2 linked regions of the Embleya scabrispora genome follow. The protein of the gene in region 1 binds, or shares a complex with, the protein of each later gene. Links are inferred from orthologs where the notes say so. Each region holds a gene or a part of one and is shown on either strand. Other genes may lie near its edges.

What was found.
Region 2: sucB (region 1) and B4N89_RS09660 share a complex: the UniProt entries of both Bacillus subtilis proteins name them as parts of the 2-oxoglutarate dehydrogenase (OGDH) complex. The link is inferred for Embleya scabrispora from one-to-one orthologs.

The regions. Positions count from the first base shown.
Region 1 is NZ_MWQN01000001.1:4,916,858-4,920,706, reverse strand. The notes cover bases 240-3,237. They hold sucB (2-oxoglutarate dehydrogenase, E2 component, dihydrolipoamide succinyltransferase), read left to right. Parts: upstream 240-827; coding sequence 828-2,648; downstream 2,649-3,237. Other genes in these bases: B4N89_RS21795 (TIGR01777 family oxidoreductase), read left to right, coding at 2,798-3,237; lpdA (dihydrolipoyl dehydrogenase), read left to right, coding at 240-757. Also shown: more of lpdA, read left to right, coding at 1-239; more of B4N89_RS21795, read left to right, coding at 3,238-3,691. UniProt on the Bacillus subtilis protein: E2 component of the 2-oxoglutarate dehydrogenase (OGDH) complex which catalyzes the second step in the conversion of 2-oxoglutarate to succinyl-CoA and CO(2).
Region 2 is NZ_MWQN01000001.1:2,236,173-2,241,397, forward strand. Bases 675-5,048 are described here. They hold B4N89_RS09660 (multifunctional oxoglutarate decarboxylase/oxoglutarate dehydrogenase thiamine pyrophosphate-binding subunit/dihydrolipoyllysine-residue succinyltransferase subunit), read left to right. Parts: upstream 675-1,029; coding sequence 1,030-4,848; downstream 4,849-5,048. Other genes in these bases: B4N89_RS09655 (HAMP domain-containing sensor histidine kinase), read left to right, coding at 675-790; B4N89_RS09665 (DUF6104 family protein), read left to right, coding at 4,960-5,048. In the rest of the region: more of B4N89_RS09655, read left to right, coding at 1-674; more of B4N89_RS09665, read left to right, coding at 5,049-5,142; B4N89_RS09670 (DUF4184 family protein), read right to left, coding at 5,151-5,225. UniProt on the Bacillus subtilis protein: E1 component of the 2-oxoglutarate dehydrogenase (OGDH) complex which catalyzes the decarboxylation of 2-oxoglutarate, the first step in the conversion of 2-oxoglutarate to succinyl-CoA and CO(2).

The DNA.
Region 1 (3,849 bases):
GGACGAGGCGAGCAGCAAGCTCCTGGAGCGCGCCTTCCGTCGTCGCGGCATCAAGTTCGAACTCGGCGCGCGTTTCTCCGGCGTCGAGTACACCGACGCGGGCGTGCGGGTCTCGCTGGAGAACGGCAAGCAGATCGAGGCCGAGCTGCTGCTCGTCGCCGTCGGCCGCGGCCCCGTCTCGGCAGGCCTGGGCTACGAGGAGGCCGGCGTCGCGATGGACCGCGGCTACGTCCTGGTCGACGAGTACTGCGCCACGAACGTGCCGACGATCTCGGCCGTGGGCGACCTCATCCCCACCCTTCAGCTCGCCCACGTCGGTTTCGGCGAGGGCATTTTGGTCGCCGAGCGCATCGCCGGGTTGAACCCGGTGCCGATCGACTACGCGGGCGTGCCGCGCGTGACCTACTGCGACCCGGAGGTGGCCTCGGTCGGCCTCACCGAGGCGCAGGCGGTCGAGCGTTACGGCTCGGACAAGCTCGCGTCGATCAGCTACAGCCTCGGCGGCAACGGCAAGAGCCAGATCCTCAAGACGACCGGCCAGGTCAAGGTCGTCTCGGTCAAGGACGGCCCGGTCGTCGGCATCCACATGGTCGGCGCCCGGATGGGCGAGCTGACCTCGGAGGCCCAGCTGATCTACAACTGGGAGGCCCTGCCGGCCGAGGTCGCCCAGCTCATCCACCCGCACCCGACGCAGTCCGAGGCGCTTGGCGAGGCCCACCTCGCGTTGGCGGGCAAGCCCCTGCACGTCCACGACTGACGACGCGCCCCTATCGCGCCCCGTCATCCAAGACCCACGCCTTGAAGCGTTGAGAAGGAGTCATTGACCCATGCCGGTCTCCGTAACACTGCCCGCGCTCGGCGAAAGCGTGCAGGAGGGCACCATCACCCGCTGGCTGAAGCAGGAGGGTGAGCGCGTCGAGCTGGACGAGCCCCTGCTCGAGGTCTCGACCGACAAGGTCGACACCGAGATCCCCTCCCCCGCCGCGGGCATCCTGGTGTCGATCAAGGCCCAGGAAGACGACACGGTCGACGTCGGCGCCGAACTGGCCGTGATCGACGACGGCACCGGGGCTTCGGCTCCGGCCGCCGCACCGGCTCCGCAGGCGGCCGAGGCGCCCGCCGAGGCTCCGGCGCCCGCCGAGGCTCCCGCCGCGCCGGCGGCGCCGGCCGCGCAGGAGCCCGCTCAGGCCGCACAGGAGCCCGCCCAGGCTCCGGCCGCGCCCGCCGGCGACGCGCAGGGCACCCCGGTGCTGCTGCCCGCGCTCGGCGAGAGCGTGCAGGAGGGCACCATCACCCGCTGGCTGAAGCAGGAGGGTGACACGGTCGAGGCCGACGAGCCGCTGCTCGAGGTCTCGACGGACAAGGTCGACACCGAGATCCCGTCGCCGGTCGGTGGCGTGCTGCTGAAGATCAAGGTCGCCGAGGACGAGACGGTGGAGGTCGGCGCCGAGCTGGCCGTCATCGGCGCGCCCGGTGCGGCTCCGGCCGCGGCGCCCGCTCCGGCGGCTGCGGCTCCGGCGGCTGCTCCGGCTCCGGCGGCTGCTCCGGCCACCGCGCCGGCCCAGGCCGCGGCTCCGGCTCCGGCGCCCGCCGCCGCGCCGGCCCAGGCACCCGCGCCGAAGCCGGCTCCGACGCCCGCGCCGGCTCCCGCTCCGCAGGCTGCCGCCCCGGCGCCGCAGCTCGCCCCGCCGGCCGAGGCCGACGGCGCGTACGTCACGCCGCTGGTGCGCAAGCTCGCCGCCGAGCACAACGTGGACCTGGGCGCGATCGAGGGCACCGGCATCGGTGGCCGCATCCGCAAGCAGGACGTCCTGGAGACGGCCCGCAAGCAGCAGGCGGCCCAGGCCGCCGCGGCGGCCTCGGCTCCGGCTCCGGCCGCCGCCGCTCCCGCCGCCAAGGCCGCGGCGCCGATCGAGCCGTCGCCGCTGCGCGGTCGCACCGAGAAGTTGTCGCGGATGCGCACGGTGATCGCCAAGCGCATGGTCGAGTCGCTGCAGACCTCGGCCCAGCTGACCACCGTCGTCGAGGTGGACGTCACCAACATCGCCCGCCTGCGCGACCGGGCGAAGAACGACTTCGTGGCCCGCGAGGGCGTCAAGCTGTCGTTCATGCCGTTCTTCGCCAAGGCGGCGGTCGAGGCGCTCAAGGTCCACCCGGTCCTGAACGCCTCGATGGACCTGGACGCGGGCACGGTCACCTACCACGACGCCGAGCACCTGGTGATCGCGGTGGACACCGACCGCGGCCTGATGGTCCCGGTCATCCACAACGCGGGCGACCTGAACATCGCGGGCCTGTCCCGGAAGATCTCGGACCTGGCGGAGCGCACCCGCACCAACAAGGTCAGCCCCGACGAGCTGGCCGGCGGCACGTTCACGCTGACCAACACCGGTTCGCGCGGCGCGCTGTTCGACACGCCGATCTTCCCGCAGCCGCAGGTCGCGATGCTCGGCACGGGCGCGGTCGTCAAGCGCCCGGTCGTGGTCAACGACCCGACGCTCGGCGAGGTCATCGCGGTCCGTTCGATGGTGTACCTGGCCCTGTCCTACGACCACCGCCTGGTGGACGGCGCGGACGCGGCCCGCTTCCTGCAGACGGTGAAGACCCGTCTCGAGGAAGGCGCCTTCGAGGGCGACCTCGGCCTGTAGGCGACCGCCGGTAGGCAGTCACCTGTAGGAACCCGTCTGTAGGCGCCCCGTCTGCAGGCACCCGGCGACACGCACGACCCGAAGGCGGTTCGGACCCCGGTCCGGGCCGCCTTCGGCATGTTCGGCGCCGGGTAGGTCAGGATGCTCTCATGCGTATCGCCGTCACCGGCTCGTCCGGCCTCGTGGGTTCCGCTCTCGTCCACTCGCTCGCCGCCGACGGCCACGAGGTGGTCCGGCTGGTCCGCCGGCCCCCCGGCGGGCCCGACGAGGTGCGCTGGGACCCGCACGGCGGCACGGTGGACACCGCCGCGCTGGGCCCGGTGGACGCGGCGGTGCACCTGGCCGGCGCGGGCATCGGCGATCGGCGCTGGACGGCCGCGTACAAGCGCGAACTCCGGGACAGCCGGGTCCTGGGCACCGCGGCCGTCTCGCGCGCGCTGGCGGCCCTGCGACCGGCGCCGCGGGTACTGCTGGCCGGCTCCGCGATGGGCTACTACGGCGACACGGGCGAACGCGAGGTGGACGAGTCGTCCCCGCCCGGGACCGGCTTCCTGGCCGACCTGTGCACGGAGTGGGAGGCGGCCACCGCGCCCGCCGTCGAGGCCGGCATCCGGGTCGCCCACCTGCGCACCGGCCTGGTGGTCTCCCGCTCCGGCGGCGCGTGGGGCCGGATGTTCCCGCTGTTCCGGGCCGGCCTCGGCGGCCGACTCGGCTCGGGCAGGCAGTACTGGAGCTTCATCTCCCTGATCGACGAGGTGGCCGCGATCCGCCACGTCCTGGACCACCCGACCCTGTCCGGCCCGGTCAACCTGACCGCCCCGAACCCGGTCACCAACGCCGAGGCCACCAGGGCCATGGGCCGGGCCCTGCACCGCCCCACCCTCCTCGCGGTCCCCCCATTCGCGCTACGCATCGCCCTCGGCGACTTCGCCAAGGAGATCCTCACCGGTCAGCGCATGGTGCCCAGGGTCCTCCTCGACTCCGGCTTCACCTTCGAACACCCCACCATCGACACCGCCATCGCCGCCGCCCTGGCGAAGTGACCCCGACGTCACGTCCGGCCCGCCCGTCGACCGGTGGACGCCCTGCTGTCGCCCACCGGACAACCGGTGTTGGTCGGCGCGCTCCTTCCGGCTTCTGGTGGGTATGACCCGTAGGCGATGAAACCGACCGGGCGTCGAGGGGTATGACCCGTAGGCGA
Region 2 (5,225 bases), 2.7 Mb from region 1 along the record:
CGCGCAGGCGATGGCGCGCGGCGACTACTCGCGCCGGGTGCGCGCCACCTCCCGCGACGAAGTGGGCCGCCTCGCCGGCGCGTTCAACCACATGGCGGCCGACCTGGAGGCGGTGGACCGACACCGCCGCGAGCTGGTCGCCAACGTCTCGCACGAGTTGCGCACGCCCATCTCCGCCCTGCACGCGGTGCTGGAGAACCTCGTGGACGGCGTGCAGAAGCCCGACCCCGACACGCTGGGCCTCGCGCTCACCCAGACCGCGCGATTGGGCCGACTCGTGTCACAACTTCTCGACCTTTCCCGACTGGATTCGGGGGCGATGCCGCTGCAGGCGCGCGAATTCGCCGTCCGGCCCTTCCTGGTCGCGCTCACCCAGGAGACCGGGGCCCTGGGCGGCGACGTTCGCTTCGAGGTCGACGTCCAGCCGGCGGAGCTGACCGCGCGGGCCGACCCCGAGCGGCTGCATCAGGTTGTTACCAATCTGGTGGCCAACGCCTGCTGGCACAGTCCGTTCGGTGGCACGGTGAGTCTGCGCGCACGACGCGACGACGGCATCGGCAGCCTGTGCCTGGAAGTCCTGGACGAGGGTCCGGGGATTCCGTCCGCCGAGCGCGGCCGGGTCTTCGAACGTTTCACCCGCGGCGGCGGAAGTTCGTCCACCGACGGGGGAACCGGACTCGGGCTCGCGATCGCCCGCTGGGCCGTGGATCTGCATGGGGGTGATATTTCCGTAGCCGAATCGAGCCATGGGTGCCGAATCCGAGTGCTCCTGCCCGGTGACCCGACGTAATCGGGTGATCGGCCACTTACTGCACGGGACGATCCCGACATGACGTTCCGTGACCACCAATACGGCGGGAAGCAACAAACGCGACTAAACAGTCAACCGTTTGTGATCTACGCGACGCGGAGGCCGAGGGGCCTGCGCGACACCGGTCAAAGGGCGTAGCCTTGTTTCCCGCTGTCCACCACCCCAGGAAGCGGAAGAGGGCGGTTGCCGCCGTGTCGTCACAGTCCCCTAGCAACCCGATGGCCAGCTTCGGCCCCAACGAGTGGCTCGTCGACGAGATTTACCAGCAATATTTGCAAGATCCCAACTCGGTGGATCGTGCTTGGTGGGACTTCTTCGCCGATTACAAGCCCAGCGAGCCGTCGACGCCGTCGACGTCCGCCGGTCCAGCCACCGTGGCAAGCCCGAGCGGCCCCACACCAGTGAGCGGTACCACGAACAACTCCGGAAGCATCCCCGCGCCGAGCACGGCGCAACCCCCGGTGTCGGCGGCGATTTCGTCGACCGCGACGGGGACGACGACTCCGGCCCCGGCCCCGAGCCACCCGATGATGACGACCGGTGTACAGGACGCGGCGCCTTCGCCGACTCCGATCCCGGCCGGCACTCCGGCCCCGCCCGCGCCCGCGACGGCCGCCCCCGCGGCGCCGGCGAAGCCGCCGGCCGCCAAGGCGCCCGCCGCACCGAAGCAGTCCGCCGCGTCCCCCGAGGCCGTCCAGCTCAAGGGCCCGGCGGCACGTGTCGCGATCAACATGGACTCGTCGCTCACCATTCCGACCGCGACCAGCGTGCGGGCCGTACCGGCCAAGCTGCTGATCGACAACCGGATCGTGATCAACAACCACCTCAAGCGCGCTCGCGGTGGCAAGGTCTCGTTCACCCACCTCATCGGCTACGCGCTGGTCCAGGCGGCGAAGTCGATGCCGTCGATGAACCACGCGTACGAAGAGCGTGACGGCAAGCCGTTCCTGGTCAAGCCGGCCCACGTCAACCTCGGTCTCGCGATCGACCTGACGAAGGCCAACGGTGACCGCCAGCTCGTGGTGGCGGCCATCAAGAAGGCCGACGAGATGGACTTCTTCGCCTTCTGGCAGGCGTACGAGGACATCGTCCGGCGGGCCCGGTCGAACAAGCTCACGGTGGACGACTTCGCCGGAGTGACGATCTCGCTGACCAACCCGGGCGGCATCGGCACCGTGCACTCGGTGCCGCGCCTGATGCCCGGTCAGGGCACGATCGTCGGCGTGGGCGCGATGGACTACCCGGCGGAGTTCGCGGGCGCGTCCGCGGACACCCTCTCCCGCCTCGCGGTCAGCAAGACACTCACGCTGACCAGCACCTACGACCACCGCATCATCCAGGGCGCCCAGTCGGGCGAGTTCCTGCGTCGGATGAACCAGCTGCTGCTCGGCGAGGACTGCTTCTTCGAGGAGATCTTCCGTTCGCTGCGCATCCCGTACGAGCCCGTGCGCTGGGTGCAGGACATCTCCGCGACACACGAGGACGACGTCAACAAGACGGCACGTGTGCAGGAGCTGATCCACTCCTACCGGGTCCGCGGCCACCTGATGGCCGACACCGACCCGCTGGAATACAAGCAGCGCCGGCACCCGGACCTCGACGTGGTCGAGCACGGGCTGACGTTGTGGGACCTGGAGCGCGAGTTCGCGGTCGGCGGCTTCGCGGGGCAGTCGCTGATGACGCTGCGCGACGTGCTCGGCGTGCTGCGGGACACCTACTGCCGCACCGTCGGCATCGAATACATGCACATCCAGGACCCGGACCAGCGCCGCTGGATCCAGGAGCGGGTGGAGGTGCCGCACGCCAAGCCGGACCGCGAGGACCAGCTGCGCATCCTGCGCCGGCTGAACGCGGCGGAGGCGTTCGAGACCTTCCTGGCCACCAAGTACGTCGGCCAGAAGCGCTTCTCCCTGGAGGGCGGCGAGACCACCATCCCGCTGCTCGACGCGATCATCTCGGCGGCGGCCGAGGACGGCCTGGACGAGGTCGCGATCGGCATGGCGCACCGCGGCCGGCTGAACGTGCTGACCAACATCGTCGGCAAGTCCTACGCGCAGGTCTTCCGCGAGTTCGAGGGCAACATCGACCCCAAGTCGATGCACGGCTCGGGCGACGTGAAGTACCACCTCGGCGCCGAGGGCACGTTCTCCTCCGAGGACGGCGCCCAGGTCAAGGTCTCCCTGGTGGCGAACCCCTCGCACCTGGAGGCGGTCGACCCGGTCCTGGAGGGCGTCGTGCGCGCCAAGCAGGACATCATCGACATGGAGGGCGCCGACTTCCCGGTCCTGCCGCTCCTGCTGCACGGCGACGCCGCGTTCGCGGGTCAGGGCGTGGTCGCCGAGACGCTCAACATGTCGCAGCTGCGCGGCTACCGCACCGGCGGCACGATCCACGTGGTGATCAACAACCAGGTCGGCTTCACCGCCTCCCCGGCCGCGTCCCGCTCGTCCATCTACGCGACCGACGTCGCGCGGATGATCGAGGCGCCGATCTTCCACGTCAACGGTGACGACCCCGAGCAGTGCGTGCGGATCGCGCAGCTCGCGTTCGAGTACCGGCAGACGTTCCACAAGGACGTGGTGATCGACCTCATCTGCTACCGGCGCCGGGGTCACAACGAGGCCGACAACCCGTCGTTCACCCAGCCGCTGATGTACGACCTGATCGACAAGAAGCGTTCGGTGCGCAAGCTCTACACCGAGGCCCTGATCGGTCGTGGCGACATCACGGTGGAGGAGGCCGAGCAGGCGCTCAAGGACTACCAGGACCAGCTGGAGAAGGTCTTCTCCGAGGTCCGGCAGGCCACCGCGCCGCAGGCCCCGCAGGCGGCCCCGGCCGCCCCCGCGGCCGACATCGCCTTCCCGCGGATCGACCCGACCGGCATCGCGCACGAGACGGTCAAGCGGATCGTCGAGTCGCAGGTCTCGCTGCCCGAGGACTTCGCCGTACACCCGCGCCTGCAGCCGCAGTTGCAGCGCCGGGCGGCGATGGTCGAGGACGGCACGATCGACTGGGCGATGGGCGAGACGCTGGCGTTCGGTTCGCTCCTGATGGAGGGGCGCCCGGTGCGCCTCGCCGGCCAGGACAGCCGGCGCGGCACCTTCGGCCAGCGGCACTCGGTCCTGGTGGACCGCACCTCGGGCGCCGAGTACACCCCGCTCGCGCACCTGTCCGAGGACCAGGCCAAGTTCACCGTGTACGACTCGCTGCTCAGCGAGTTCGCCGCGATGGGCTTCGAGTACGGCTACTCGCTGGCCCGGCCGCAGTCGCTGGTGTTGTGGGAGGCGCAGTTCGGCGACTTCGCCAACGGCGCGCAGTCGATCATGGACGAGTTCATCTCCTCCGCCGAGCAGAAGTGGCACCAGCACTCCGGTGTGGTCCTGCTGCTTCCGCACGGCTACGAGGGCCAGGGCCCGGACCACTCGTCCGCGCGTATCGAGCGCTACCTGCAGATGTGCGCGCAGAACAACATGACGGTGGCCGCGCCGACCCTGCCGAGCAACTACTTCCACCTGTTGCGCTGGCAGGCGCTCAACCCGCACCACAAGCCGCTCGTGGTGTTCACCCCGAAGTCGATGCTGCGGCTGAAGGCGGCCGCGTCGAAGATCGAGGAGTTCACCACCGGGCAGTTCCGGCCGGTGATCGGGGACACCACGGTGGACCCGGCCAAGGTCAAGCGGGTGGTCATGTCCTCCGGCAAGTTCCACTACGACCTGGCCGCGGGCCGGGCCAAGGCGGGCCGCGACGACGTCGCGCTGGTCCGCGTGGAGCGGCTCTACCCGCTGCCGGTGGCCGAGCTCAAGGCCGAGTTGGAGCGCTACGGCCTCGACCGCTACGGCAAGGACCTGGAGCTGGTCTGGGCCCAGGAGGAGCCGACCAACCAGGGCGCGTGGCCGTTCATCGCGCTCAACCTGGTCGAGTACGGCCTCCCGGCGCCGCGGCGGATCGCGCGCCCGTCCTCCTCGTCGCCGGCAGTCGGTTCGGCCAAGCGGCACGAGGCCGAGCAGCAGGGTCTGGTCGAGGAAGCGATGAGCTGATCCACGGCTCGTAGGTCGATTCACCGGCTCCGCCCCGGCGCACGTACGATGCGCGCCGGGGCGGAGCCGCGTTCGGCGGTGGATCCCACACAGATACCGGAGTCGGAGAGCATGTACTTCACGGACCGTGGCATCGAGGAGCTGGAGAAGCGGCGCGGCGAGGAGGAGGTGTCCCTGGCCTGGCTCGCCGAGCAGCTGCGCACGTTCGTGGACCTCAACCCCGAGTTCGAGACGCCCGTCGAGCGGTTGGCGACCTGGCTGGCGCGGCTGGACGACGAGGACGACGACGAGTAGGGGCCCGGTCAGGTCCCGGTGTCGGCGCGGCGCGGCGCGCGGGTGTGCCACACGGCCCAGCCGAGGGCGTAAAGCACCAGTCC